3 regions of the Streptomyces sp. NPDC101234 genome follow, and region 2 is predicted to be linked to each of the others. Evidence: riboswitches for the same ligand, from Rfam matches in the RefSeq annotation. Region 2 holds a riboswitch; each other region holds the start of a gene.
The links. A riboswitch is a leader RNA that binds a small molecule or an ion and turns the genes downstream of it on or off. The one in region 2 is predicted to bind S-adenosylmethionine.

Region 1 (9,818 bases), on a different contig from region 2:
CGGCCACGGTGACTGGCCGATCAGCACGCTGCAAGCCGTCGACGGCCGGCACACCTTCACGTACAACTACCGGCAGAACCACATGGGCCCGAAGTGGACGCACCAGTGGTTCATCACCAAAGAGGGCTGGGACCCCGCTCAGCGCATCTCCTGGGACGTACTGGAGCCGACTCCCTTCATGGTCGAGCACCACGGCGGTGGCACTCACGGCGACCAGGAACTGCAGTACACCACCGAGGCGCTGGTGAACCGCCGGGGACGGCACGCGATCGTCAACATCTGGGGCGGCGGCGACGCCGGGCACGACTTCGTCGGCGAGTTCTTCGTCAGCGTCGCCGACGTCGACTTCCGCTGACCCCCGGTCGGCGCCCGTCCGGCGTGCGGCCGACGTGAACGGCCGGAGGCCTCCCGAGGAGGCAGCCCGGCCCCTCGTCGGCGTTCGCGGGCACACGCCGGCCGGGCGTCGGCTTCCGCGCACCCGGCATTCGCAGGGACGTCACGCACCCCGGCCGGTGTCCTCCCAGGCCGTCACAGCGACGGGCCGGGCGGAGGGACCATCCCCGCGGGCGTGGGGAGCCTGTGGCGCAGGGTTGTTGCGAGAGCGAAGCCGATGGCCGCGGCCAGAAGGTGGCCGATCGTGGTGAAGTCCGGCAGACCACGGCTGAAGTCGGCGCCGATGACGGGCCATGCCACCACCGCAGTGATCGCCGCGATCCGCCGCACCGACGTGAGGAACACCACGACTCCGGCCGCCAGGGCCGCCTCGGCGCCGTAGCTGATGCCGTAGTCCAGGGCGTCCCGGACGCCGGCCGGATACCAGCCGCGGACCACGGCGGCCACGATGAAGACGGCGGTCAGCGCGGTTGCCAGCACATGGCCGACGGCAAAGACGCCGAACGCCCGTAACGCGCCGTAGCGGCGTTCCAGGAGGGCCAGACAGACAGCTGTGCCGGCCCCCAACGTGATCAAAGTCCCCACGAAGTAAAGGGACTTCACTTGGGTCAGTGTCCCGTCGAAGAAGAGCGCGCTGCCCGCCAGGGCGAGGAACGGATGCCGGGGAAGATTGTCGACGTTGGTGCTCACCGTCTCCAGCAGGCGGCGGCGCGTGGGGGCCGAGGCCGTCACGAGCCAGGCGTGGGTGGCCAGCAGGACGGCCAGATAACCGGCCGTCACCGGGTTGCCGTGGACGTACTCCTCAAGGAAGCGGCGCACCGCGGTCGGCGTCTCGCCGAACCGCTCCCTGCCACGCATCACCCGGTCCGGCCCACGACGAGCTGATAGAAGATCGGCTCGCCGGTCGTCGTCACCCTGTGCTGGAACCGCGTTCGCTCCAGCACAGTGAGCCCTCCGCCGGCCACCAGCCGCTCGACGGCGGCTCCGAACCCGTCCGGATCCGATGCGTCCATCCACCGCTCGTCGATCGTGAAGGCCACGGGCGCGCCGGGCGACAGGACCTCGAGGGCGTTCTCGAGCTCCTGCGGTGTGGCGTGCGTACCTCCGAACGCGCCGGCCGACACCAGTCCCCCGAACGCGTAAGGGCGCAGGGACTCACCGAGTGCGTCGCCGAGCAGGAAGTCACCGACCACGTAGTCGGCGTAGACACCTGGCCGGTCGCGCAGACTCGCCCGGCGTGCCGCCGGCAGCGGGTCGACCCCGACGACCCGGCCGACGCCACCACGACGTACGAGTTCACCGACCAGGCCCGTGCCGGCGCCGATGTCGAGGACCGTCAGCGGGCCCGGCTCCAGGCCGAGGCGGGCGACCGCGCGCAGCAGGCCCTCCGCCGCGACCTGCGGTGATCTGCACTGCAGCCGTTCCTGGACGACATGTTCATAGAGGCCTGGCACGGCGTAGATCCGCGTGTACTCGTGCAGATGCACGATCTCGCGCTCGCTCAACGCGATGTACTCGCCGTCGGTCACCGGCGGGCCGAACAGCCGGACGTCCGCAAACATCTCTGCCATGGCCGCGAGACTATGCGCGCGTGTCCGTGCCCCGCCACCGGTGGCGGGGCGGCGAAGTCCGACGGTGGGATGCGGGCGGCGGACGGGTGGGCGATCGGCGTGCTGTCGCCCACATCGCCGTCAGCGGGTCACGGCCGGATGCCGGAGGGTCCCAGTACGCCGGCGTCGACGCGCAGCGACTCCAGCAGGGTGGCGGCGTTGATAAACCATCCACCGTCATATGTTTCCTTCCGAATCCCGCCGAAGGGCCGGGGCGGGCGACGGGTAGCTGCCCGCGACGAGACGGGGATCAGCGACAGGTCAGGTCGAACCGGCCGGCGTGGCGGCCCACTCGGAAGGGGTCGAGCGTCCGGTTCGTCGAACTGGGCCTGCGGGGGCTGGCATTGACGTACGACAAAACCGCTCCGTACCATCGCGACCGGCATTGAGTGTCAGCGTCAAGCCCTGGCTCGCTGACCGGCAACCCTCCCGCGCGGTGGGGTGCTCCAGGTGAAAGCCCGGCGGGATCACCGATGATCCCCGCAAGCGCGTGGCCCCGGTGGCGGGGCCGGAGACGGGGAGGGACCGGTATGCGGCACAGCGGTGACGTGGCTGCCTCCTTCGCCGGCGCCATGCCGTTCTCCCGGCTCTCCCGCCGACGCCACATCGATCTCAAGCGCTCGACGAGCTGTCTCTGTCGCGCGATCACCTGTCGCTGACGAGCCCGCCTGCCGTCGGCTGACGACGACGGACCGACCGGCCACCGTGTCGGCCGACCCGGTTCGGCCTTCCCTGCCGACCGGCCTTCGTCGACCGACCGCATAAGGCACCACCCACCCCCTCGAAGGCCCCTGGGCCCGCACGCCCATGCACGCCCATGCACGGCCGTGCACGGCCGTGCCGCGCTCCCCCGACGCCCGGCACCCGGTGCCTGGTGACACGAGTAGGAGAAAGCCCTCCCGTGACTGCACTTCCGATTCTCAGACCATCCCGTCGGGCGCCGCTGGCCGCCCTGTTGACCACCAGTGTTCTGCTGACCGCCTGCGGGTCGGGCGACGGCGGTTCCGGCAGCGGCAGCGGCCGGCCGAAGTCCGGCGGCACGCTGACCTTCGCGGTGGGCTCCGACGCCGGCTGCGTGGATCCGCAGCAGGTCGGCAGCAACGACACCATCTACTCGGTCCGCCAGATCGTGGACTCCCTCACCGACCAGGACCCCGCGACCGGCAAGATCGTGCCGTGGCTGGCCAAGAGCTGGGACATCAACTCCGACGCCACCCGGTTCACGTTCCACCTCCGCTCGGGCGTCACCTTCAGCGACGGGTCCGAGCTGACCGCGCAGGTGGTGAAGGACAACTTCGACGCGGTACCGAAGCTCGGCGCCCTCGGCACCCTTGCCGAGGGCTACCTCAGCGGCGTCCAGAGCACCACCGTGATCGACCCGCTCACCGTCAAGGTGACCTTCAAGCAGCCCAACGCCCAGTTCCTGCAAGCGACTTCGACCCACACGCTGGGCATCGAGTCGTCCGCGAGCGTGCGGAAGACCCCGCAGCAGAAGTGCAGTGACGGGATCGTCGGGTCCGGGCCGTTCGTGCTGAAGCAGTATGTGCAGAACCAGTCGATCACCCTCGCCAGGCGGACCGGGTACGCCTGGGGATCCGCGCTGTGGTCCAAGAAGGGCGAGGCCTACCTGGACAAGCTGGTGTTCAAGGTGGTGCCGGAGGCGGGCGTGCGGGCCGGCAGCCTCCAGTCCGGACAGGTCGACGCGATCAGCAGCGTCGGCAAGGCCAACGAGGCCGCACTCAAGGGTGGTCAGGTCGCTCTCCAGCGTCGGGCCAACCCCGGTGTGGTGTTCGGCCTGGGTCTCAACAACGCACGGCCCCTGCTGAAGGACGCCAGGGTGCGGCAGGCGATCCAGGTCGCCGTCGACCGCAGCCAGATCGCCGACACCGTCTTCCCGACCGGCACCCGGCCGGCCACCAGCGTGCTGGCACACACCACTCCGGACTACACCGACCTCTCCTCGGACCTGTCCACCGACACGGCCAAGGCGAAGTCCCTGCTGGAACAAGCCGGTTGGCAGACGGGCGGTGACGGCATCCGCACCAAGGACGGCAAGAGGCTGAGCCTGACCATCACCTGGTTCCCCAACTCGGCCACCAACCAGCCCGCCCTGGAACTGGTCCAGCAGCAACTGAAGGCCGTCGGGATCGACGTGGTGCTCAAGCAGCTCCAGGTGACCCAGTTCGCGACGACGCTCCAGTCCGGTGACTTCGACGTGGTGTGGGGGAACGTGACCCGCTCCGACCCGGACATCCTGCGCAGCTCGTTCTCCACCCGGCTGGGCAACTTCTACCACCTGCCGGCCAGTTCGCTGGACACGGCGCTGTCCGGGCAGGCCGCGGCCACCGACACCGCGAAGCGCGGGAAACTGGTGGCCGAGGCGCAGCGACTGCTCGTGCGGAACGCGTACTACGTGCCGGTCGTGGAGCTGCAGACCCAGCTCGGCGTATCGAAGAAGGTGCACGACCTCGCGTTCGACTCGGGCAGCCGCGTCCAGCTGCACGACACCTGGATCGGCTAGCGCATGCGCCGCTATGTGATCAAGCGCCTGGCGCAGGCGGTCGGGGTGCTGTGGGCGGCCTACACGGTGTCGTTCCTGGTGCTGGACTTCCTGCCCGGTGACCCGGTCACCGCGATGGCCGGCGCCGGAATGGACTCGGGGCAGGTCGACCCGGCCCAACTCGCCGCGCTGCGTCACGAGTACGGCTTCGACAAGCCGGTGCCGGCGCAGTACGCCGAGTATCTCGGACGGGCGGTGCGCGGGGACTTCGGCGACGCGGTCTCCAGTGGCCGCCCGGTCACCTCCGTCATCGGCGACGCGCTGCCGCAGACGCTCCAGCTGACGGGGGCCGCGCTGCTGCTCGCGGTGGTGCTCGGGGGCGGTCTCGCCATGGTGGCGACGTACACTTCACGGCGGTGGCTGCGGCAGTTGCTGCTGTCGCTGCCCCCGCTGGGGGTGTCGGTCCCCACGTTCTGGGTGGGGCTGCTGCTCGTCGAGACGTTCTCCTTCCGGCTGCGCTGGTTCCCGGCGTTCGGCAACGACGGGCTGCGGGGCCTGGTGCTGCCGGCGCTGACCCTGGCCGTCCCGACCGGCGCACTGGTGGCCCAGGTGCTGGCCAAGAGCCTGCTCACGGCACTGGACCAGGCCTATGTGGAGACCGTGCGGGCCAAGGGCGCCGGTCGCCGGCGGGTGCATCTGCGGCACGCGCTGCGCAACGCGTCGCTGCCCGCGCTGACCGTCGTCGGTCTGCTGGTCGGGCAGCTCATCGCCGGTTCGGTGGTCGTGGAGACGGTGTTCTCCCGCGACGGCCTCGGCCGGGTGACCGCGGCGGCGGTCACCGCTCAGGACATCCCGCTGGTCCAGGGGGTGGTGGTGTTCGGTGCGCTGATCTTCGTGGCGACGAACCTGATCGTCGACCTCGTCTATCCGCTGCTGGATCCGCGCATCGTGGTGGCCTCGGACCGGAGGGCGAGCTTCGCATGAGCCAGAGCCTTGTCGACGGCACAGACGACACAGACGAAACAAACAACGCAGACAACGCAGACGGGACGGCTGACGTGGCCGACGCGGCGGAGGCCGCCCTCGGCCTCGCCCGGACGCCGCTGGCGGGACCCGCATCCGGACCGGGCCGCCGTGCCGACATACGAAGGGCGCTGCGGTTCCTGGTGCGCCGCCCCGGGCTGCTGCTGTCGGTCGCGGTCGTGGTGCTGGTGGTGCTGGCGTCGTTCCGGCCGGACCTGTTCACCTCCCGGGACCCGTTGAAGGGTGTGCCGTCCCAGAACTTCCGCGGCCCGAGCGGGGGTCACTGGTTCGGCACCGACGAACTGGGCCGTGACGTGTTCTCCCGGGTCGTCCACGGCGCCCAACTGTCCCTGAAGGCCACGCTGATCGCGGTTCTGGTGGCGTTCGTGGTGGGCGGACTGCTCGGTGTGGTCGCCGGGTTCGTGGGCCGCTGGGTGGACGACGTGCTGATGCGCTTCGTCGACGTCCTGCTGTCCATCCCCGCGCTGTTCCTGTCGCTGGCCCTGGTCACCGCGCTCGGGTACGGGACGGTGAAGGTGGCGGTCGCGGTCGGCATCGCCAGCGTCGCCTCCTTCGCCCGGGTGGCGCGCGCCGAGGTGCTGCGGGTGCGGCAGGCGGTGTTCGTGGAGGCGTCCCGCTCCTGCGGGGCCCGCTGGTACTCGGTGCTGGGCCGGCATGTCCTGCCCAACGCCGCCGGCCCGGTCGTCGTCCTGGCCACCCTGGACTTCGGTTCCTCGATCCTGGCGGTGTCGGCGCTGAGCTTCCTCGGCTACGGAGCGCCGCCGCCCGCCCCGGAGTGGGGCACGTTGATCTCCGACGGCCGCAACTACCTGGCGAACGCCTGGTGGCTGACCGCGCTGCCCGGTCTGGCGATCGCCTCGACCGTACTGGCCACCAACCGGATCGCGCGGGCGCTGGACGGCGAATGGTCCCGGCAGCGATGAGCGACGCACACGAGAACGGTGAGGACATGACCACACCACTGCTGGAAATCCGCGGTCTGTCCGTGTCGTACCGCACCCGGGCCGGCTCCGTACCGGCTGTGCGGGGCGTGGATCTGGACGTATGGCCGGGGCAGGTGACCGCCGTGGTCGGCGAGTCCGGATCCGGCAAGAGCACCACCGCGCACGCCGTCACCCGGCTGCTGGCCGCGAACGGCACCATCGACGCGGGCACGGTCCGCTTCGGCCGGCACGATCTGACCAGCCTGTCGGAGGCCGAGCTGCGGACCGTGCGCGGCGCGCGGATCGGGCTGGTCCCCCAGGATCCGACGGTCTCGCTCAACCCGGTCAAGCGGATCGGCGAACAGGTCGCCGAGGTGCTGCGCATCCATGGGCTGGCGACCCGGCGTTCGGCGGCGGCCGAGGCGGTCGAGGTGCTGAACCGGGCCGGGCTGCCCGACGCGGCGGTCCGGGCCCGGCAGTATCCGCACGAACTCTCCGGCGGCATGCGGCAGCGGGTGCTGATCGCCGTCGCCATCGCCGCCGGACCCGAGCTGATCATCGCCGACGAACCGACCAGCGCGCTCGACGTCACCGTGCAGCGCGTCATCCTCGACCATCTCCAGCACCTCGCCGAGGAGTCGGGCACCGCGATCCTGCTGGTCACCCATGACCTCGGGGTGGCCGCCGACCGGTCCCGGCGCCTGGTGGTCATGGCGCAGGGCAGGGTCGTGGAGGCGGGCGAGACCCGGACCGTGCTGGCCGACCCGCGGCACGAGTACACCCGGCGCCTGCTGGCCGCCGCACCCGGTACGAGCACGGCGGTGCCCCGCACCCCGGCGCCCGCCGCGCCCTCCACGCCCGCATCACCCGCATCACCCGCATCACCCGCATCACCCGCATCACCCGCGGACGCGACCCCAGCGACCCCCCTGGTCGAAGCCCGCAACCTGGTCAAGGAGTTCCGGCTGCCCCGCATCGGCGGCGAGTCCCGAACCCTGCGCGCGGTGGACGACGTCAGCCTCACCCTCCACCGCGGCCGGACCCTCGCCCTGGTCGGCGAGTCGGGCTCGGGCAAGTCCACCACCGCCCGCCTGGTGCTCAGGTTGACCGACGCCACCTCCGGGCAGGTCCGGTTCGACGGTGCCGACGTCACCACCGCCAAGGGCGCCCGGGCCCGGGAGCTGCGCCGCCGGGCCCAGTTGGTCTACCAGAACCCGTACGCCTCCCTGGATCCGCGCTTCTCCATCGGCGACGTCATCACCGAGCCGCTGCATGCCTTCAGGGTCGGCGACCGCGCCTCCCGCCTCGCCCGGGCCCGCGAACTCCTGGACCGAGTGGCTCTGTCCGCCACCGTTCTGGAGCGCCGCCCGGCCGAGCTGTCGGGCGGTCAGCGCCAGCGGGTGGCCATCGCGCGGGCCCTCGCCCTCTCGCCCGACCTGGTGGTGTGCGACGAGCCGGTCTCCGCGCTCGATGTCTCCGTCCAGGCCCAAGTCCTGGATCTGTTGGCCGAGTTGCAGGCCGACACCGGCGTGGCCTATCTGTTCATCTCCCATGACCTGGCCGTCGTACGCCAGATCGCGCACCAGGTGGCGGTGATGCGCGCCGGGCGCGTGGTCGAGACGGGCCCGCCCGAGGACCTGTTCACCGAGCCCCGCCACGAGTACACCCGCGAGCTGCTCGCGGCGATCCCCGGCGGCCGTGTCCCTTCCTTCACGGCCGCGGTCACCACGAGCTGAGGACCGGCGTGCTCCGAGCTGTCAGCGCGTCGGCAGCTCGGACGCGGTGAACCGTTCGAAACCCGCGTGGAAGGCCGTGCCCTGTGGGTCGGTCGCGCTGTAGTGGAAGGCGGCCACACCACAGCCCCGGGCGTCGAAGGCGGCTCCGGTGTACGAGGCGACCTTGTTGCCGTCGACGGCGAGTTCCACCTCGATCCGGCCCTCACCGGCCGGGGAACAGGTCATCGACATGTCGACCTGCTGCCGGCTCTCCACCTGTAGGCCCAGGTCAGCGAGGTCGACCTCGACGACCCGGTCGTGCTGGAAGACCCCCTTGTACCGGAACTCGCGCACGATCAGGGCTTCCTGACCTGTCGTCAGATAGGTCGCCCAGCGGGAGCCCTTCCAGTAGTCCCCCGAGCCGTTGCACCACAGCCCGACCCCGCCCTCGCCCCCGTACCACTCCGTCCGGGTGCTCAGTTGCACGGCGAACGAGGACGGCTCGAAGGGCGCCTGCGGCCACACCTCCAGCTCGGTCCTGGGATCCACCAGCATGGTTCCGCCCTTGTGCGTGATCTTCGCCAAGGCCGGGTCCTTGTGGAGCCAGTCGCCCGAATCGGTCAAGTCATCGGTGTACGACAGGGGTTGGGAGCTCCCGGGGGTCGCGGGCGAGGACACGGAAGCCGAGCCATGGGTCCGCGGGCCGCCACCGGCCGCCGGTCCCCCCGGGGTGGTGCTGAGCACGACGGCAAGCAGGACCGCCACCGCGGCGCTGCCGACCGCGAACCCCCACAACCGCAGCTGCCTGGCGCTCGTGGCGGGGGCGGAACCGGGGTCGCCACCACCGGTCCCACGTTCGGACGCCAACGGTAACGGTTGCGGCTGCAACTGCGGCTGTGGCTGCGCTTGCGACTGCGGCTGTGGCTGCGACTGCGGTGCATCCGGCTCCGTCTGCGCGCCCTCCGTGGTCTCCGCGAGCCGGGCGACGAGCTGAGCGGCGGTGGGACGTTCGGCCGGGTCCTTGCGCAGACAGTCGGCGATGACCGAACGGACCGGCTCCGGCACCGCCGTGAGATCCGCGTCGCGCGTGCACACGGCGACGAGCACTTCGTAGTCGCTCTCCCCCTCGAAGGGGTGTCGGCCCGTGGCGGCGAAGTACAGCGTGCCGCCGAGCGAGAACACGTCGGAGGCGGCGGTGACATGGAGCGACTGGACCTGCTCGGGCGACATGTAGGCGGGCGAGCCGAGCACACTGCCCGGTGTGGTGAGCGCCGACTCCAGCAACCGGTCGTCGCGGGCGATACCGAAGTCGATGATCCGCGGTCCGTCCGGGGAGAGCAGGATGTTGGACGGTTTGATGTCACGGTGCACCACACTCACGCGGTGCACCTGTGCCAACGCGTGCGCGACGGTCAGCGCCATGGACTGGAGCCGCCCGGCGGGCAGCGGGCCGTTGGCGGCCACGTGCTGGTGGATCGTGGGCCCCGGGACGAACTCGCTGACGATGTACGGGCGTCTCCCGGCCAGGTCGGCGTCGAGGACCCGTGCCGTGGCCAGTTCTCCGACCCGGCTCGCCGCGCCGAACTCCCGGCGCACCCGGGCGAGGGCGACCTCGTCGTACTCCTTGCCCGGC
Region 2 (9,818 bases):
ATCGAATAACAGGGCCCGCGACCCGGAGATCGGGACCGTGTTCCCCAACTCTACCGCGCTCAACCACACAGAATTGCCCCCTCCGCTTCTCTCACGGAGGGGGCAATCCGATGAACAATCGGTGATGGCTGTTACCGAAGGTAATGTTCGGTCATTCGGCCATCACGTCAGGCAGGTCAGCGGCTCAGCCGCCGGCGACGGCCGGGATGATGGAGACGCCGGCACCGTCCGGGGTGGCCGTCTCCAGGCCCTGCTCGAATCGCACATCGTCGTCATTCACGTAGACGTTGACGAACCGGCGCAGCTTGCCCTGGTCGTCGAGAACACGCGCGGCGATTCCCGTGTGGTTCTGCTCCAGGTCGGCGATGACCTCACCGAGGTTCGCGCCTTCGGCGGTGACTTCGGCCTGGCCACCGGTGTAGGTGCGCAGGATGGTGGGGATGCGAACGGTGACACTCACGTTTGAACCTCCGGTAGCTGTAGCACCCCTTCAAGGGCGCGGGACTGAGTCGATGTGCGGCTACCGCCGCGCGGGCGCGACCAGCCCCGACCGGCCCGCAGAATGACGACTGCCTACTGGGCCAGCCCGGCCTCACGGAACGACTCGAGAGTGGGCCGAATAGTCGCCGTCAGCCCGGTCTCCGCGACAGCGTCCAGCGTCTTCAGTCCATCACCGGTGTTGAGTACGACAAGCGACTTCGCCGGGTCGATGAGCCCGTTCTCGATGAGCTTCTTGGTGACTCCGACCGTCACACCGCCGGCGGTCTCCGCGAAGATCCCCTCGGTCCGTGCGAGCAGCTTGATCGCGTCGACGACCTGCTCGTCGGTCACGTCCTCCACCGCACCACCCGTACGACGGGCGATGTCGAGGACATAGGGACCGTCGGCCGGATTGCCGATGGCGAGGGACTTCGCGATGGTGTTCGGCTTCTGCGGACGGACCACGTCGTGGCCCCCCTTGAAGGCCACCGACACCGGCGAGCACCCCTCCGCCTGCGCACCGAAGATCTTGTACGGCTTGTCCTCGACGAGCCCGAGCTTGATCAGCTCCTGCAGACCCTTGTCGACCTTGGTGAGCTGCGAGCCGGAGGCGATCGGGATGACCAGCTGGTCCGGGAGCTGCCAGCCGAGCTGCTCGCAGATCTCGTACGCCAGGGTCTTGGAGCCCTCCGCGTAGTACGGCCGCAGGTTGACGTTGACGAAGCCCCAGCCCTCGCCGGCCGGGTCGCCGATCAGCTCGGAGCAGAAGCGGTTCACGTCGTCGTAGTTGCCCTCGATGCCGACGAGCTCGCCGCCGTAGATCGCGGCCATGACGATCTTGCCCTGCTCCAGGTCGTGCGGGATGAACACGCAGGAGCGGAAGCCGGCCCGGGCGGCGGCGGCGCCGACCGCGCCGGCCAGGTTGCCGGTGGAGGAGCAGGAGAGCGTGGTGTAGCCGAAGGCGCGCGCGGCCTCGACGGCCTGGGCGACGACCCGGTCCTTGAAGGAGTGCGTCGGGTTGCCGGAGTCGTCCTTCACGTACAGCCCGCCGGTGACACCGAGTTCCCGCGCCAGGTTGTCGGCCTTGACGAGCTTGGTCCAGCCGGGGTTGATGTTCGGCTTGGTCGCCACGTCCGCGGGGACGGGCAGCAGCGGCGCGTAGCGCCAGATGTTCGCGGGTCCCGCCTCGATCTGCTTCCGCAGCTCCTCGGTGTCGTAGTCCGAGAAGTCGTACGCGATCTCGAGCGGGCCGAAACACTCCTCGCAGGCGAACACCGGGCCGAGGGGCACACGGTGACCGCACTCGCGGCAGCTCAGGGCCGTGGCGGGACCGAGGTCGACGGTCGTGGAGTCGGTGGTGGTGGCAACAGTCTGCGCAGCCATGGAGGCGAGGCCCTTTCTCCTCATCTTCCTCACGACGCATCTCGCCGTGAGACGGATTTGGCACCTTCCCTAGCCGGGAGCCTCGCGGACGATCGACAGTGACCGGAGCGGTCGACGACGGATCTACGAGTACCGACTGGAGGGTTGCCGGGGCTTCATCGGGCCGTATCCCTCTGCCCCTCTGGATGAGCTGTATTCGGTTGTCAACGCACGGTGACCGCACGACATGCGATGGTCATCGGCGTTGTTCAAGACTGTAACCGAAGGCCAGGACAGTTGAGAGAGTCGTCCGTACCGCGAGATGGATCACACTTGGCAGTGTGACCGTGACAGTGAGGAGCCGCTGACTGTGCTGGAAGAAGTCGAGCGCTGGCTGGCCACCCGCTCCTGGTCCGTGAGCGACCGCCCCCTGCACCGGATACTCGCCGCCAAGCAGCGCACCGGGCAGTCGGTCTCCGTCGTGCTGCCCGCGCTCAACGAGGAGGAGACGGTCGGCGACATCGTCGCGATCATCCGCCACGACCTGATGCAGCAGGCGCCGCTCGTCGACGAGATCGTGGTCGTCGACTCCGGCTCCACGGACCGCACGGCGGCCGTGGCCGCGGCGGCCGGCGCCCGGGTCGTCCACCGCGACACGATCCTCCCGCGCATCCCCGCCGTCCCCGGCAAGGGCGAGGTCCTCTGGCGCTCCCTCCTGGTCACCACCGGGGACATCGTCTGCTTCATCGACGCGGATCTGAGGGACTTCTCCTCCGACTTCGTCTCCGGGATCGTCGGCCCGCTGCTGACCGACCCCGGCGTGGACCTGGTCAAGGCGATGTACGACCGCCCGCTGGCCGGTGCGGCCGGGCAGGGCGGCCGGGTCACCGAGCTGATGGCCCGTCCGCTGCTGAACATGCACTGGCCGCAGCTGGCCGGTTTCGTGCAGCCCCTGGGCGGCGAGTACGCGGCCCGCCGCTCCCTGCTGGAACAGCTCCCCTTCCCGGTGGGGTACGGGGTCGAGCTGGGCATGCTGGTCGATGCCCTGCACCTGGTGGGGCTGGACGCGCTGGCGCAGGTGGACGTGGGTGTCCGCAAACACCGCCACCAGGACGGCCAGGCCCTCGGCCGGATGTCCGCCGCGATCTACCGCACGGCGCAGCTGCGGCTGGCCCGCGGCCACCTGATCCGCCCCTCGCTCACCCAGTTCGAACGGGGCGAGGACGGCTTCGAACCGCGCACGTACTCCGTGGACACGGAGGAACGGCCGCCGATGGTGGAGATCGCGGAGTACGCCGAGCGCCGGGTGGCGTGACTTCGACGGGCGTTCCGTATACGGCCGCCGGTCGGGCGTAGCCGTACGTTTGAGCGTTTCCGGGCCGGGCTAGGTTCAGGCGTATGGCTTCCACCGGCGGTGCTGAGGTGCTGGTCGCGTCCAACCGCGGCCCGGTTTCGTACGAGGTGCGCCCCGACGACGCGGGCGGCGCGCTGCATGCCAAGCGGGGCGGCGGCGGGCTGGTCTCCGGTCTGTCGGCGATCGGCCCGGACGCGAACGCGGTGTGGGTGTGCGCGGCGCTGAGCGACGGGGACCGGGAGGCGGTGCGGCGCGCCGAGGGCGGCCGGCTGCCGGCGGTGGACACCGGCGGCCAGCAGGTCCGGATGCTCGACATCGACGCGGACGTGTTCTCCGACGCGTACAACGGCATCGCGAACTCGGTGCTCTGGTTCGTCCACCACATGCTGTACCAGACCCCGCTGGAGCCGGTCTTCGACGCGGAGTTCCGGCGGCAGTGGGCGTCGTACCAGGCCTACAACCGGGCGTTCGCCGAGGCGCTGGCCGAGGAGGCGGCCGAGGGGGCGGCCGTCGTCATCCAGGACTACCACCTGGCGCTGGCACCGCGGATGCTGCGCCGGCTGCGCCCGGATCTGCGTATCGGCCATTTCTCGCACACCCCCTGGGCACCGCCGGACTACTTCCGGCTCCTCCCCGACGACATCGCGGCGGAGCTGCTGAGCGGGATCCTCGGCGCCGATCACGCCGCTTTCCTCACCCGGCGGTGGGCGGACGCGTTCGTCGACTGCTGTCATGCGGTGCTGGGGCCGGGGATTCCGGCCGCGGATCCGTCGTCCGGCGGGACGCGGATCGGGGTGCACGGGCTGGGGGCCGACGCGGACTTCCTGCGGAAGCGGGCGCACGAGCCGGACGTGGGCGAGCGGATGGCGGCTCTTCGGGAGGAGATCGGGGAAGGCCGCAGGACGATCGTCCGGGTCGACCGCACCGAGCTGTCGAAGAACATCGTGCGGGGGCTGCTGGCGTACCGGCAGCTGCTCGACGACCACCCCGAGTGGCGGGAGCGGGTGGTGCATGTCGCGTTCGCGTACCCCTCGCGGCAGGACCTCGCCGTCTACCGCGACTACACGGCCGAGGTGCGGCGGGTGGCCGACGACATCAACTCGGCGTACGGGACGGCGGGTTGGACGCCGGTGGTGCTGCATGTCAAGGACGACTTCGCGCGGTCGCTGGCGGCGTACCGGCTGGCCGACGTGGCGCTGGTGAACCCGATCCGGGACGGCATGAACCTGGTGGCGAAAGAGATTCCGGTGGTGTCGGACGAGGGGTGTGTGCTGGTGCTCTCGCGGGAGGCGGGGGCGTTCGAGGAGTTGGGGGAGGATGCGGTGGTCGTGAACCCGTATGACATCGGGGGGACGGCTGATGCGTTGGCGCGGGCGCTGGCCTTGCCGGAGGGGGAGCGGGGGGAGCGGTGCAAGCGGCTGGCCGCGGCGGCTACCGCGTTGCCCCCTGCGGCCTGGTTCCTTGAGCAGTTGGGGGCGTTGGGCGGGTAGTTCTCGCCCCCGCCGCCCCTACCCGTCCCATCACCAGGGGGCTGCGCCCCCTTCGACCCCCTTCGGCTCCCATCGGTAGGTGCGGGCCGGTGGGGGCTGGTCGCGCAGTTCCTCCCCCAGCCTTCGGCCGGGGGCACCCCCAGCGCCCCTTACGGGGCGCTTCTGTACGGGGCGCTTTCTTACGGGGCGCTGTATGCGGCGAGGCTTCTCAGCAGTCGTACTACTCCCTCCGGGCCGGTCACCACCAGGTCCGACCGGTCCGCGAGCTCTGTGACCTCCTCGCTGCCGCTGCATACCAGCAGGCCCGGGACGCCTTCCGTCCTCAGCTTCTCCACTGCGGCGAAGGCGGAGATGTCGCCCAGGTCGTCGCCTGCGTAGAGCACCGCCCCCGCGCCGATCTCCCTCGCGTACTCGCGCAGGGCGACCCCCTTGTCCATGCCCGGGGGGCGCAGTTCCAGGACCAGGCGGCCCGGTTCGACGATCAGGGTGTGGCGGGTGGCCAGGTCGGTCAGGGGGGTGCGGAGGGAGTCGAAGGTGGCCTGGGGGTCGTCGGCCCGGCGGGTGTGGACGGCCACCGCGAAGCCCTTCTCCTCGATCCAGGTGCCGTGCGCGGCGCCGACGCGGTCGAGGAGGGCGGGGAGTTCGGCGCGGGCGGCGGCGATGCCGGGATGGGGTGGCGGGGAGGTGATCTCGCCGGTCGCCGCGTCCCAGCGTTCGGCGCCGTAGTGGCCGAGGACGACCAGGTGTTCCAGGCCGGGGACGCCGGCGAAACCGCCGTGGTGGACGGCGACCTCGGCCGGGCGGCCGGTGACGACGGCCACGGCGGCCACCTTCGGCGCGAGGGCGGCGAGCGCCGGTACGGCGTCCGGGTGGGCCCGTGCCTGCTCGGGGTCGGCGACGATCGGCGCGAGGGTGCCGTCGAAGTCGAGGCCGACGAGAGCGGTGCGGGGCTGTGCGAGAAGGGCGGCAAGGCCGTCACGACCGGCCGCGGTACGAGGCGTCGGGAGGGGTTCCGTGATGTGGGTTCCCATGCAGCCGACAGTATCCAAACGCCCCGCAAGGGGCGCGGGGAACTGCGCGACCAGCCCCCACCGGCCCGCAGGTCCGCATCTACCGCCGCGGGGGTCGAAGGGGGCGCAGCCCCCTGGTGATGGGACGGGTAGGGGCGGCGGGGGCGAGGAAACCCCCAACCTCACCGCTCGCCGCGCCGGGCCTCCCGCACCCGCCGCAGCCTGTTCACCGTCACCGGGTCATGCGCGAGGGCCCGCTCGTCGTCGAGCAGCGCGTTGAGGAGCTGGTAGTAGCGCACGGGGGCCAGGTCGAGTTCTTCCCGTATCGCCCGCTCCTTCGCGCCGGGGCTCGCAAAGCCCCGGCGTTCGAGGGCGAGGACGGCCTGCTCGCGCGCGTCCAGTTCTTGCCGGTCCATGGCGAGAACGGTAGCGCTCAGCCCGTCGTACGGCTGTCGGCCGCCGACGCCTCGGCCTGGAGCCGGGTGAGGACGGCGGTCGGGCTGCCCGTCGAGGTGACCGCCGTACCTATCTGCTCCTTGATGTCGGCGCTGATGGCGGCCCAGGAGGTCTTGCCCGCCGGGTACAGCGCGGAGGTCGGCAGCTGCTCCAGGAACGGGCGGAGCTGTTCGTCCTGCGTCCGGGTGGAGTAGGTCATCGCCTGGGAGGCCGACGTGGTCACGGGGAGCAGGCCGTACTCGCGGGAGAAGGCGAGCACGTTCTTCTCGCTGTAGACGTAGTCGAGGAAGTCGCCCACCTGCTCCGCGTGGCCGTTCTGCTTGAACGCCGCCATCCAGTCGGCGACGCCCATGGAGGCGGTGGTGGTCGTCTGGCCGGCGCGGGCGGGCATCGCGACCATGCCGAACTTCACGCCCTTCGCCTCGGCCTGCTTCATCAGGGTCGGGTGGCCGTTGACCATGCCGACCTGGCCGTTCGCGAACGCGGTGAACGCCGTCGCGCGGTTGAGCCTGCCCGGCGCCGTCGGGCCGGTCAGCCCCTTGCCCACCAGCTCGTCCCTGAGCCAGGTGAGGGTGTCGATGTTCTGCGTGGAGTTGATCGTGTACGAGCCGGTGTCGTCGGTGTAGCCGCTGCCGCCGCTGAGCAGCCACTGCATGGTCTCCGCCTGCGCTTCCTCGGGGCCGAGGGGCAGGGCGTACGGGTACTTCACCCCGTGCGCCTTGAGCGCCTCCGCGTCGGCGGCCAGGTCCTTCCAGGTGGTGGGCGGGGTGGTGATGCCGGCCTGGGAGAAGAGGGTCTTGTTGTAGAAGAGGACGCGCGTGGATGCGGCGAAAGGCATGCCGTACTGCGCGTGGTTCCACTGGCCCGCCTCGGCGAGCTGGGACGGGAAGTCGGCCTGGACCGGGATGGAGAGCAGGTCGCCGGCCTCGTACAGCTTGCCGGCGGCCGCGTAGTCGGCGTACGCGCCGATCTGGGCCAGGTCGGGTGCCTTGCCGGCGGCGACCATGTCCTTGACCTTGCGGTCGACGTCGTTCCACGAGTAGACGGTGACGTCGACCTTCACGCCGGAGTGCTGGGCCTCGTACGCCTTGGCCAGCTTGTCCCAGTACTTCTGGGAGCTGTTGGCGGCGGAGTCTCCGTAGTCGGCGGCGACGAGTCTGAGGGTCACGTCCGAGGATCCGGTCGTCCCACAGCCACCGAGGACCGCCGTCATGCCCAGGGTGGACACCACCGCGATCATTCCTGCCTTACGCCGCCGCACTTGCACTACCTCGATCTAACTGTCTCGCCGTTCAATATGTGGACCCATAAGGTCTACACCACGTAAGTGGACTAGACCTCTTGCGGGTCGGCGGGCCACACTGTTCCCGTGAGACATGTCATCGCCCTGGACGTGGGCGGCACCGGAATGAAGGCCGCACTGGTCGGGCCGGACGGCGAGCTGCTCCACCAGGACCGCCGGGCGACCGGCCGCGACCGCGGCCCCGACGCCGTCGTCGCCGCCATCCTCGAATTCGCCGCCGAGTTGCTCGTGTACGGCGAGCGGCACCTCGGCGAGCCGGCGTCGGCGGCCGGCGTGGCGGTCCCGGGAATCGTGGACGAGCCGGCCGGTATCGCGGTCTACGCGGCCAACCTCGGCTGGCGCGACGTCCCGTTGCGCGCGCTCCTCTCCGACCGCCTCGGTATCCCGGTCGCCCTCGGCCACGACGTGCGCACCGGCGGCCTGGCGGAGGGCCGGCTCGGCGCGGGCCGGGGAGCGGACCGCTTCTTCTTCGTGGCGCTCGGCACGGGTATCGCGGGCGGCTTCGGCCTGGACGGCCGGGTGGAGTCGGGCGCGCACGGCTTCGCGGGCGAGATCGGCCATGTCGTCGTACGACCGCAGGGTGCCCCCTGTCCGTGCGGGCAGCACGGCTGTCTGGAGCGGTACGCGTCCGCGGCGGCGGTGAGCGAGGCGTGGGCGAAGGCCTGCGGCGACCCGGACGCGGACGCGGCGGACTGCGCGCAGGCCGTCACGTCCGGCGACCCGAACGCCGTACGGATATGGGGAGAGGCGGTGGCCGCCCTGGCGGACGGGCTGGTCACGGCCGTCACCCTGCTGGACCCCCGCGTACTGATCATCGGCGGTGGCCTGGCGGAGGCGGGGACTGTTCTGTTCCAGCCCCTGCGGGAAGCGGTGGAGCGCCGGGTGACATTCCAGAAGCTGCCGACGATCGTCCCGGCCGCACTGGGAGACACGGCCGGTTGTCTGGGGGCGGGCCTGCTCGCCCAGGACCTGTTGACTACGACGACTACTCCGGAGGTATCGCCCTGATGGCTGCCAACGAGCGCGATGACAGCGCCCCTTCAGGGGCGCGGGGAACTGCGCGACCAGCCACAACGCACCCGCACCCCGGGACGCACGGCCTGGTCCTCGACGGCGCCCGGGTAGTCCTCCCGACCGGAGTCGTCGACAAGGGACGACTGGTCGTCGACGGAACGAAAATCGCCGCCGACGCCCCCGCGAACGCCCAGCTCATCGACCTCACCGGCCACTGGCTCCTGCCCGGCTTCGTCGACATCCACAACCACGGCGGCGGCGGCGCCTCCTTCAGCTCCGGCACCGCGGAACAGGTCCTCACCGGCGTCCACACGCACCGCGTGCACGGCACCACCACCCTCGTCGTCTCCACCGTCACCGACGACATGGACGTCCTCGCCCGCCAGGCCGGCCTCCTTTCGGAGCTCGCCGAGCAGGGCGAGATCGCCGGTGTCCACTTCGAGGGCCCGTTCATCTCCCCGTGCCGCAAGGGCGCCCACTCGGAGGCTCTGCTGCGCCACCCGGACCCGGCGGAGGTCCGCAAGCTGCTCGACGCGGCGCGCGGGCAGGCGAGGATGGTCACGCTGGCCACCGAACTCCCCGGCGGCATCGAGTCGGTACGGCTCCTCGCCGAACACGGCGTGATCGCGGCCGTCGGCCACACGGACGCGTCGTACGAGCAGACGGTCGAGGCGATCGACGCGGGCGCCACGGTCGCCACCCACCTCTTCAACGCGATGCCGCAGATCGGACACCGCGCGCCCGGCCCGATCGCCGCACTCCTGGAGGACGAGCGGGTGACGGTCGAGCTGATCAACGACGGCACCCATCTGCACCCCGCCTCGCTTCAGTTGGCGTTCCATCACGCGGGCCCGGACCGGGTCGCGTTCATCACCGACGCGATGGACGCGGCCGGCAGCGGCGACGGCCGCTATCTGCTGGGCCCGTTGGAGGTCGAGGTCACGGACGGGGTCGCCCGGCTGGTCGAGGGCGGTTCCATCGCGGGGTCGACCCTGACCCTGGACCGCGCGCTCCAGCGGGCGGTGACCATCGACCGGCTCCCCGTCGAGCACGCCGTCGCCGCCCTGTCCGCCAACCCGGCCCGGCTGCTGGGCCTCTACGACCGCATCGGCTCCCTGGAGCCCGGCAAGGACGCCGATCTGCTCGTCCTGGACGCGGACTTCACACTGAAGGGCGTGATGAGGAAGGGCGAGTGGGTGGTCGTACCGGAACTTCCCTGATCATGACCATGCTTTGAGAGACGGCGACCTAGGCCGGGTCGCCGTCCCTTTGGCATGATCAAGGCCCCCGTCGGACGGCACGGGCATCTGCGAGGGAGGTCGCCCGGTGATTCTCACCGTCACCCTGAA
Region 3 (9,818 bases), on a different contig from region 2:
CTGCGCGGCCCGCACCTCGTGCCGGAACCGGGCCCGGAAGGTGCGGTCCTCCGCGTACTCGGCCCGCACCACCTTCACCGCGAGCCGCAGGCCACCGCGTGCCTCGGCGAGGTACACCTCGCCCATGCCGCCGGATCCGAGTCTGCCCCGGACCTCGTAGGGACCGACGGTCCGAGGATCCGTGTCCCGCAGCTCCCGCACCCCGTGCTCCCCCTGCCCTCCGTAGTGCCGCCGAGAGGAGCGTATACGCGCGGCCGGGCTTCAGTACGTCAGACGGCCGGTACGCAACGGCCGTCCTCCGTACGGTAGTTCCACTTCGCGCCGTTGCGGACGAGTTCCTTCACCGCGTTGACGAAGCGCTCGACGTGCTCATCCGGCGTGCCCGCGCCGAAGCTCACCCGGATCGCGTTCAGGGACTTCTCGCCCGGTGCCGCCTCCGGTGCCCCGCACTCGCCCTGGGTCTGGGGGTCGGAGCCGAGCAGGGTGCGGACCAGCGGGTGGGCGCAGAAGAGGCCGTCGCGGACGCCGATGCCGTACTCGGCGGAGAGGGCGGCGGCGAAGTGGGAGCTGTTCCAGCCCTCGACGACGAAGGAGATGACACCGACGCGCGGGGCGTCGTCGCCGAAGAGGGAGAGGATCCGGACCTCCGGGACCTCGGCCAGACCGGACCGCACCTTCTCGATCAGGTACCGCTCGCGGGCGACCAGGGTGTCGAAGCCGGCTTCGGTCAGCGCCTTGCAGGCGGAGGCGATGGAGTAGGCACCGATGACGTTGGGCGAGCCCGCCTCGTGCCGGGCGGCGCTCTCATGCCACTCCACGGCCACTCCCCCGTCCTCGCGCCGGGTGACCCTGCGGCTGGCGCCGCCGCCCGCGAGGTACGGCTCGGCCGCCTGCAGCCAGTCGGCGCGGCCGGCCAGGACGCCGGAGCCGAAGGGGGCGTACAGCTTGTGGCCGGAGAACGCGATCCAGTCGACGTCCAGGTCCTGCACGGACACCGGGTGGTGGGGGGCCAGCTGGGCGGCGTCCAGGACGATCCGGGCGCCGTGCGCGTGGGCGGCGGCCGCGAGTTCCCGTACGGGCCACAGCTCGCCGGTGACGTTGGAGGCGCCGGTGACACAGACCAGGGCCGGACCGTACGGGTCGCGGTCGGCCAGCGCGCGCTCCAGGGTCTCCACCGCCTGCCGCGGGGTGCGCGGGGCGTCGAGGTAGCTGACCCGGGCGTCCTGCCAGGGCAGCAGGGAGGCGTGGTGCTCGGTCTCGAAGACGAAGACCTGGCAGTCGGCGGGGAGGGCGCGGGCCAGGAGGTTCAGGGAGTCCGTCGTCGAGCGGGTGAAGACCAGCTGGTCGTCGGGGCGGCAGTCGAGGAACCCGGCGACGGTCCGGCGGGCGTTCTCGAAGAGGTCCGTGGACAGCTGGGAGAGATAGCCGGCGCCGCGGTGGACGCTGCCGTAGTAGGGGGCGTACGCCGCCACGTCGTCCCAGACCCGCTGGAGGGCGGGGGCGCTCGCCGCGTAGTCGAGGGCGGCGTAGGTGACCTCGCCGCCGGTGACGAGCGGGACGGTGACATCTCGTCCCAGAACGGGCAGCGGGGCACAAATGGTCTGGCCGGAGGCAGCGGTGGAGACGGACATGGCGGAACTCCTGTGAGGGTGCGCGGGACCGCCGTGCCGGACGGTGTGTCGACGGCACGGGGAAGGGCGAAAAAAGAGGTACGCGGAGGCGGGGCTCGACGCCCTATCGCATTCGCTTGCTCACAGAAGGCTCCCTCGTACGACCAGGACCCCTGGTGTGTCGAGGGGTCCGCGCTTGCCGTAGACCTCGCTGCCTACGACCTGGTCTTCACCCGGGGCACCCCGCCACGGACGGAGGGTTGCCGGACAGTCGGCCGGGGCCTCATGACTGTCACTCATGACCTGGATGGAAACGTACGGGAAGTGATCGCCGCCGCGCAACTCCTGTCCGGATGACGGGACGGGGAGTTTCTCTTTTCTCCGCCGAGACGGCGATCAGCCGCGACGGCGCGGTCCGGCGGTGCCGGACCGCGCCTCAGCCCGGCGGCCGCGGCCCCTACTTGTGCGTCGCCGCTGCCCAGCGCTCCAGTGCCCGCTTGGCCGCGCCCGAGTCGATGGACTCCGCCGCCCGGTCCATACCGGCGCGGAGCTGTTCGGCCAGGGTCCCGGCGCCCGGGTCCAGGGCGACCAGGGCCGCCGCCGAGTTCAGCAGTACCGCGTCCCGTACCGGGCCGGTCTCGCCGTCCAGGAGTCTGCGGGCGACCTCCGCGTTGTACGACGGGTCGCCACCCCTGAGCGCCTCCACCGGGACCAGGTCGATGCCGACGTCCCTCGGGTCGAAGGTCTCCTCCGTGACCTTGCCGTCGCGGACGATCCAGACCCGGGACGTGGCGGTCGTCGTCAGTTCGTCGAGACCGTCGTCGCCGCGGAAGACCAGGGAGGAGTTGCCGCGTTCCGCGAAGACGCCCGCGACGACAGGGGCCATGCGCGGGTCCGCGACGCCGACCGCCTGGGCCCGCACCCGGGCGGGGTTGGTCAGCGGGCCGAGGATGTTGAACACCGTGCGGATGCCCAACTGGCCGCGCGCGGCGCCCGCGTAGCGCAGCGCCGGGTGGAACTTGATGGCGAAGCAGAAGGTGATGCCGGCCTCCTCGGCGACCTCGGCGACCCGCTGCGGGGTCAGGTCGAGGTTGACGCCCAGCTTCTCCAGGACGTCGGAGGCCCCGGACGCGGAGGAGGCCGCGCGGTTGCCGTGCTTGACGACCTTCGCCCCCGTGCCGGCCACCACCAGCGCCGACATCGTCGAGATGTTCACCGTCTTCGCGCCGTCACCGCCGGTACCGACGATGTCGACGGTGCGGCCCGGCACCTCGATGACGTTGGCGTGCTCGTACATCGTGCGGACGAGGCCGTTGATCTCCTCGACCGTCTCGCCCTTCGCCCGCAGGGCGACGACGAAGCCCGCGATCTGCGCGTCGGTCGCCTGGCCGCGCATGATCTGGTCCATCGCCCAGGCCGTGGCGTCGGCGCTCTGGTCCTTGCCGTACAGCAGCGCGTTCAGTACCTCGGGCCAGGAACGGCCCGCCGCGGTGTCGCCTCCAGCGGGGGTCACAGCGCTCATAAGGCCGCTCCTGATCGTCGTACCAACGAATAGTGGTTGTGAACCCCACCCTATCCAGCTCCGAGCACGGCGAAGGGCCCCCGTCCGTACACCGGACGGGGGCCCTTCGACCGAGGCGTGGCGACGCGTCGATCAGTGGTGGCCGTGGCCGCTCGTGATCTCCTTGTACTCCTCGACGGACGGCTTCGGGATCTGGTTGTCCTCGCCGTAGTAGGCGTTGCTCAGCTTGGCGCGGAGCTTCTCGGACCCCTTGATCTTGCGCTCGACACCGTTCTCGTCGACCGCCGGACCGACCTGGGCCGGCTCGTACTGGTGGTGGGCCGTGAGGGTGTGCAGCTGCTCCTGCGAGAGCGGCTCGTGGACCTCGATGAACTCACCGTGCGGCAGCCGCTTGATGATGCCGGTCTCGCGACCGTGCAGCACCTTCTCCTTGTCCCGGCGCTGCAGGCCGAGGCAGATGCGCTTGGTGACGATGAACGCGATCACCGGTCCGGCGAAGAAGAAGATCCGGACGAACCAGGTCACGTCGTTGATCGACAGGTGGAAGTGGGTGGCGATGAGGTCGTTGCCACCACCGATCAGACCCACCATGTACACGGTCACCCAGGCGACGCCGAACCCGGTGCGGGTCGGGGCGTTGCGCGGGCGGTCCAGGATGTGGTGCTCGCTCTTGTCGCCGGTGACCCAGGACTCGATGAACGGGTAGAGCGCGATGGCCGCGAGGACCAGACCGAACAGGACCAGCGGGATGAAGACGCCCAGGACCAGGGTGTGGCCCCAGATGTTGATCTCCCAGCCCGGCATGTACCGGATCAGACCCTCGGCGAAGCCCATGTACCAGTCGGGCTGGGCGCCGGTGGACACCTGGTCCGGACGGTAGGGGCCCATGGCCCAGATCGGGTTGATCTGGGTGGTCGCCGCGATGGCCGCGATGACACCGAAGACCAGGAAGAAGAAGCCTCCGGCCTTGGCCATGTAGACCGGCAGCAGCGGCATGCCGACGACGTTCTTCTCGCTCTTTCCGGGGCCCGCGAACTGCGTGTGCTTGTGGTAGAAGACCAGGATCAGGTGGCCCACCATCAGGCCGAGCATGATGCCCGGCAGCAGCAGGATGTGGATCGAGTAGAACCGGGCCACGAAGTCGTGGCCGGGGAACTGCCCGCCGAAGAGGAAGAACGAGATGTAGGTGCCGACGATCGGCATCGACAGGATCGCGCCCTCGGTGAAGCGGACACCGGTGCCGGAGAGCAGGTCGTCCGGGAGCGAGTAACCGGTGAAGCCGGTGAACATGCCCAGGACGAACAGCAGGAAGCCGAACAGCCAGTTGATCTCACGCGGCTTGCGGAACGCGCCCGTGAAGAACACGCGCATCATGTGCACGAACATGCCGGCGAGGAAGATCAGCGCGGCCCAGTGGTGGATCTGCCGGATGAGCAGACCACCGCGCACGTCGAAGGAGATGTGCAGGGTCGAGTTGAACGCCTCGGACATCAGCTGTCCCTGGAGCGGGACGTAGCTGCCGTGGTACGCCACCTCGTTCATCGAAGGGTGGAAGAACAGCGTCAGATACACACCCGTCAGGATGATGATGATGAAGCTGTACAAGCACACTTCGCCCAACATGAACGACCAGTGGTCGGGGAAGATCTTGCGCATGTTGGACTTGGCCAGGGAGTAGATCCCGAGCCGTCCGTCGGCCCAGTCGGCGACACGCTCGCCGGCCGGTGCCTTCCCGCGCTCGTCGCGGGACTCGGAGTTCTCGTTAGTGCTCATCCGCGCTCCCAGAAGGCAGGACCGACGGGCTCCTCGAAGTCGCCCAGCGCCTGGAGGTAGCCCTCCTCGCTCACACCGATGCGCAGCTGCGGCAGGGCGTGACCGGCCGGGCCGAAGATCACTCGGGCACCGTCGGAGAGGTCGAAGGTGGACTGGTGGCACGGGCAGAGCACGTGGTGGGTCTGCTGCTCGTACAGCGAGATCGGGCAGCCCACGTGGGTGCAGATCTTCGAGTAGGCGACGATGCCCTCGTGCGACCACTCGAGCTCGCGCTTGTCCTTGATGTTGTCCGGCTGCAGCCGGATGATCATCAGGGCCGCCTTCGCCATCACGTTCTGGAAGTCCTCCTGGGACTCCTCGACGCCCTCGGGCTTGGCGAACGTCAGCGAGCCGACGGCGACGTCGGAGGGACGCAGCGGCTCGTTGGTGTTCATGTTGACGAGCAGCTTGCCCTTCGACCACGCCGTGTGGCGCAGCGAGGTGCCGGGCAGCGGGCCGAGGTCGCGCAGCAGCACGACACCGGAGAGCGGGACCAGGGTCAGCGCGCCGAACATCGTGTTGCGGATCAGCTTGCGCCGGCCGATCGCCGACTCCTTCGCGCCCTGCTTGAAGTCGGCCAGGACCTTGGCCTTGACCTCCGGCTCGGCCGAGATGGCGTGCCGCTCGTCGGCGACCTCCACATCGGACATCAGGGTGCGGGCCCAGTGGACCGCGCCCGCGCCGATGCAGAACAGCGCCGCACCGAGGGTCAGGCCCAGGGCGAAGTTCAGCGCGCTGATGTGACCGATCGGGAAGACGAAGATCGCCTTGTCCTTCGGGATCGTCACATAGGAGGCGATGAAGCCGACCGTGGCCAGCATCGACACCGTGAACAGCATGGCCACGACGCGCTCGGACCGCTTGGCGGCCCGCTCGTCGATGTCCTGGATCCGGTGCTCGTGGGGCGGCAGACCCGGGTCCGCGAACGGGTTCTTCTCGTCCGCGACGCTCACGGCGCCGTGCGCGTGGTGGTCCTGCTCAGCAGGCAGGTTCTCTTCTGGAATGTCTTGGCTACTCATGACTTCTTGGCCTTTGCGGTCCGAGCGGCGACCCAGACGGCGACCGCGATCAGCGCACCGAGACCGAAGATCCACGCGAACAGACCCTCGCTGACCGGCCCGAGGCCGCCCAGGTCGAGACCGCCGGGGTTCACCGTCTTGCTGCTGTTGACCGAGTCGAGGTACGCGATGATGTCCTTCTTGTTCTTCTCGGACAGCGTCGTGTCGGGGAAGGACGGCATGTTCTGCGGGCCCGTCTGCATGGCCTCGTAGATGTGCTTCGGGTCGACGCCCTGCAGGTCCGGCGCGAACTTGCCCTTGGTCAGCGCGCCACCCGAGCCGACGAAGTTGTGGCACTGCGCGCAGTTGGTGCGGAAGAGCTCGCCACCCGCGGCGATGTCGGCACCGTCAGGGCCGTACTGGTCCGTGGTCGGAACCGCGGGACCGGCACCCAGCGAGGCGATGAACGCCGCGAGCTGGTCGATCTGGGCCTGGGTGTAGATGTTCTTCTTCTTGACGACCTGCGGGCCCTGCGACGTGGCGGCCGGCATCCGGCCGGTGCCGACCTGGAAGTCGACGGCCGCGGCGCCCACGCCCACCAGGCTGGGGCCGTCGGACGAACCCTGACCGCCGGTGCCGTGGCAGCTGGCGCAGCCGACCGAGTAGAGCTTCTTGCCCTCCTCGATGGTCAGGGACTGGGACGTTTCATCGGCCTGCGCCTTGCTCGCGGGTGCGAACGCGGCGTACAGCCCTCCTGTGCATGCCAGCGCGAGGAGTAGGACGACGACCGCCGCCAGCGGATGGCGTCGTCGTGCGGAGAGCTTTTTCACGGATTACCCCGGTGTCAGGATCTTCTGCGTCGATGCGTTTGGTTGTGCGCTTCTACGGCGCGTGGGGCCGGCCCGGCTACTTGATCAGGTAGATCGTGGCGAAGAGGCCGATCCAGACGACATCGACGAAGTGCCAGTAGTAGGACACGACGATGGCCGCGGTCGCCTGCTCGTGCGTGAACCTCTTCGCCGCGTAGGTGCGCCCCAGGACGAACAGGAAGGCGATGAGGCCGCCCGTCACGTGCATGCCGTGGAAGCCGGTGGTCAGGTAGAACACCGAACCGTACGGGTCGGAGGAGAGCGAGATGCCGTCCTCCTTCACCAGGCTCGTGTACTCGTAGATCTGACCGCCGATGAAGATCGCGCCCATGATGAAGGTGACGATGAACCAGCCCCGGAGCTTCTTCACGTCCCCGCGCTCGGCGGCGAACACGCCGAGCTGGCAGGTGAGGGAGGAGAGCACCAGGATCGTGGTGTTGGTCGCCGAGAAGGGGATGTTGAGATGACTCGCCATCTCCTTCCAGTGAGCCTCGCCGGTCACCGATCGCAGGGTGAAGTACATCGCGAAGAGGGCCGCGAAGAACATCAGCTCGGAACTCAGCCAAATGATGGTTCCGACGCTGGTGAGGTTCGGCCTGTTGACCGACGGGTGCGCGTGCCCGGTTTCTACTGTCGTTGCTGTCGCCACGACCGACATTATGTCGGTCGCTTATCTCGCGCTCACTCCGGGGGGTGCCGTTCGGAGTGTCCGCCCCGTGTGTAGTGCCCGGATGGCCCATCGAAGCGGTGTTCCAACAGGTGTTGACGAGGTGTTCATGGGAGTAGCATCCGGCGCATCGGTCCTGTCCGTACGACGCTGACGTCTCGGAGGAACAATGCAGCCGACCGCCACGGTGCTGGTCTACAGCGACGACTCCAACACCCGCGAGCAGGTACGGCTGGCCTCCGGCCGGCGGCCGGCTCCCGATGTGCCCTTCGTCGAGTTCCTGGAGTGCGCGACGCCCCAGGCCGTCATCGCCGAACTGGACAAGGGCGGGATCGATGTGTGCGTCCTGGACGGCGAGGCCGTGCCCATGGGGGGCATGGGGGTGTGCCGTCAGATCAAGGACGAGATCTTCAACTGTCCGCCGGCGCTGGTGCTGATCGGGCGGCCGCAGGACGCGTGGCTGGCTACGTGGAGCCGTGCGGACGCGGCTGTGACGCTGCCGGTGGATCCGGTGGAGTTCGCGGCCGCGCTGGCGTCTTTGCTGCGGCAGAAGAGGCTGCAGAGCGCCTAGGACGCAGCGGGGCGCGGTGGATGCGCGAGTGCCGGTCGTTCGTGGCTGGTCGTGCCCGCGGGGCGGTAGCCGCATATCGGCTACCGCCCCGTGCCTCTGGTTTCTCACACCGACGTCGGCTGCAAGCGCTCCGCGTCCTGCGGAGTCGGGGCGTCCGGGGTGCCGTTGACGAGGGCGCTGCCGTTGCGCCAGTCCTTCCAGGCGATGTTCCAGTCGCCGAAGCCGTTGCCGAAGTGCTCCATCTCCTCGCCGTTGGAGTTGACGACCTTCACCAGGTCGCCGGGGCGGAAGGTGTCGAAGAACCACTCGGCGTTCGAGGTGTTCATGCCGGTGCAGCCGTGACTGACGTTGGCATAGCCCTGGGAGCCCACCGACCAGGGGGCCGCGTGGACGTACTCCCCTGACCAGGTGACCCGGGTGGCGTAGTAGACCGGGAGGTCGTACGAGTCCGAGGTGCCCTCGGCGATGCCGACCGTGGTGCCCTTCATGCGTACGAAGTACTGCTTCTCCAGTACGACCTTGACACCGTTGCGGGTCTCGTAGCCGGGCTTGCCCGTGGTGATCGGGATGGTGTTGATCACTTTGTCGTTCTTGTAGACCGTCATCTGGTGGGCGCCGGCGTCCGTGAGGGCGAGGAGCTTGTCGCCGGTGGTGAGTGTGACGGGCGTGGCCGCGCCGCCCCAGAGGCGGTCGCTGATCCTGACGCCGTCCAGGTTGCTGTGCACCCGGATGGTGGCGTGGGCGGGCCAGTAGTCCATGGGGCGGTAGTGGAGTTCCTTGTCGCTCACCCAGTACCAGGAGCCCTGCACGGCGGGGACGGAGTCGACCCTGAGGGCGCGCTCGACGATGGCACGCTGGGCCTTGTCCTTGACCGGCTGGTCGAGTTGGGCGGTGACGGGCTGCCCCACGCCGTACTCGTCCGACTTGGGGCCGAAGGTGACCTTCAGCCGCTGCCTGGTGGTGGGCACGCTGGTGTCGAAGGTGAGGACCTTGCGGCCGGGTGCGCCGTCCGCGTCCTCCGTGCTGATCTGGACCGTGTAGTGGGCATTGGCGGCCAGCGGGGAGGTGCTGTGCCAGCGGCGGCCGTCGGCGTCGAGTTCGCCCGCCACATGGCGCCCGGTGGCGTCCTCGGCCGTGACGTCCGTGATGCGGTCGTCGTCGTTCTTGGCGACGACCTCCAGGGGCTTGTCCGGGTCGGCCCGCTTCCCCTCACCGGTGGGGGCGCTGAAGGAGATCTGGTCCGCCGCGTCATACGGCTTGTCCGCCAGCGGATTGCCGCCCGAATGGCAGGCGGTGACGCCTACTCCGAGGGCGATCACCAGCAGGGTGCAGCTGACGACGGTACGGGCGCACGGAGAGTGACTCATATTGTCAAGCTATGAGATGTTTTCGGTACCGGCACGGTGGGTCACCCGTACGAGGGACCGACACTGCACCGAAAGTGACCTGAGGCGCGAATGCCGGGAGCCCGGACCCTCCTGATGGAGGATCCGGGCTCCCGGTGCGCTCGGCGCATGCCTACTGGGTGCGGTTCTCACCGCGGTAGTACTCGAACACCCAGCCGAAGAGACCGAACAGGATGATGGGCGCCGAGAAGTACAGCAGCCACCAGCCGACGGCTACACCGAGGAAGGCCAGCGCGCCACCGACACCGAGGGCGAGCGGCTGCCAGCTGTGCGGGCTGAAGAAGCCCACCTCGCCGGCCTCGTCCGCGACGTCGGCCTCCTTGTTGTCCTGGGCACCGGCGTCCACCCGCGAGGCCGTGAAGC

Region 1: it holds a riboswitch for S-adenosylmethionine, as region 2 does, so the genes downstream of both, ACIRR9_RS18320 (ABC transporter substrate-binding protein) here and thrC (threonine synthase) in region 2, are expected to answer to the same signal.
Region 3: it holds a riboswitch for S-adenosylmethionine, as region 2 does, so the genes downstream of both, ACIRR9_RS09165 (aminotransferase class V-fold PLP-dependent enzyme) here and thrC (threonine synthase) in region 2, are expected to answer to the same signal.

The regions. Positions count from the first base shown of each region.
Region 1 is NZ_JBIWOA010000009.1:98,024-107,841, reverse strand. It holds gene ACIRR9_RS18335 (lytic polysaccharide monooxygenase auxiliary activity family 9 protein) at 1-355, shown strand, start outside; gene ACIRR9_RS18330 (rhomboid-like protein) at 529-1,251, opposite strand; gene ACIRR9_RS18325 (hypothetical protein) at 1,251-1,964, opposite strand; SAM riboswitch class IV at 2,385-2,498, shown strand; gene ACIRR9_RS18320 (ABC transporter substrate-binding protein) at 2,905-4,524, shown strand; gene ACIRR9_RS18315 (ABC transporter permease) at 4,528-5,487, shown strand; gene ACIRR9_RS18310 (ABC transporter permease) at 5,484-6,470, shown strand; gene ACIRR9_RS18305 (dipeptide ABC transporter ATP-binding protein) at 6,452-8,206, shown strand; gene ACIRR9_RS18300 (serine/threonine-protein kinase) at 8,228-9,818, opposite strand, start outside.
Region 2 is NZ_JBIWOA010000013.1:154,891-164,708, reverse strand. It holds gene ACIRR9_RS24485 (MoaD/ThiS family protein) at 185-460, opposite strand; gene thrC (threonine synthase) at 574-1,863, opposite strand; SAM riboswitch class I at 1,881-2,055, opposite strand; gene ACIRR9_RS24475 (glucosyl-3-phosphoglycerate synthase) at 2,213-3,157, shown strand; gene ACIRR9_RS24470 (trehalose-6-phosphate synthase) at 3,241-4,686, shown strand; gene otsB (trehalose-phosphatase) at 4,866-5,717, opposite strand; gene ACIRR9_RS24460 (DUF3263 domain-containing protein) at 5,879-6,112, opposite strand; gene ACIRR9_RS24455 (extracellular solute-binding protein) at 6,130-7,392, opposite strand; gene ACIRR9_RS24450 (ROK family protein) at 7,522-8,463, shown strand; gene nagA (N-acetylglucosamine-6-phosphate deacetylase) at 8,463-9,689, shown strand; gene ACIRR9_RS24440 (1-phosphofructokinase family hexose kinase) at 9,796-9,818, shown strand, end outside.
Region 3 is NZ_JBIWOA010000004.1:130,323-140,140, reverse strand. It holds gene ACIRR9_RS09170 (PQQ-binding-like beta-propeller repeat protein) at 1-201, opposite strand, end outside; gene ACIRR9_RS09165 (aminotransferase class V-fold PLP-dependent enzyme) at 270-1,631, opposite strand; SAM riboswitch class IV at 1,798-1,914, opposite strand; gene trpD (anthranilate phosphoribosyltransferase) at 2,068-3,132, opposite strand; gene ACIRR9_RS09155 (cytochrome bc complex cytochrome b subunit) at 3,265-4,905, opposite strand; gene ACIRR9_RS09150 (Rieske 2Fe-2S domain-containing protein) at 4,902-5,963, opposite strand; gene ACIRR9_RS09145 (c-type cytochrome) at 5,960-6,772, opposite strand; gene ACIRR9_RS09140 (heme-copper oxidase subunit III) at 6,849-7,469, opposite strand; gene ACIRR9_RS09135 (hypothetical protein) at 7,648-8,049, shown strand; gene ACIRR9_RS09130 (Ig-like domain-containing protein) at 8,154-9,416, opposite strand; gene ACIRR9_RS09125 (cytochrome c oxidase subunit 4) at 9,568-9,818, opposite strand, start outside.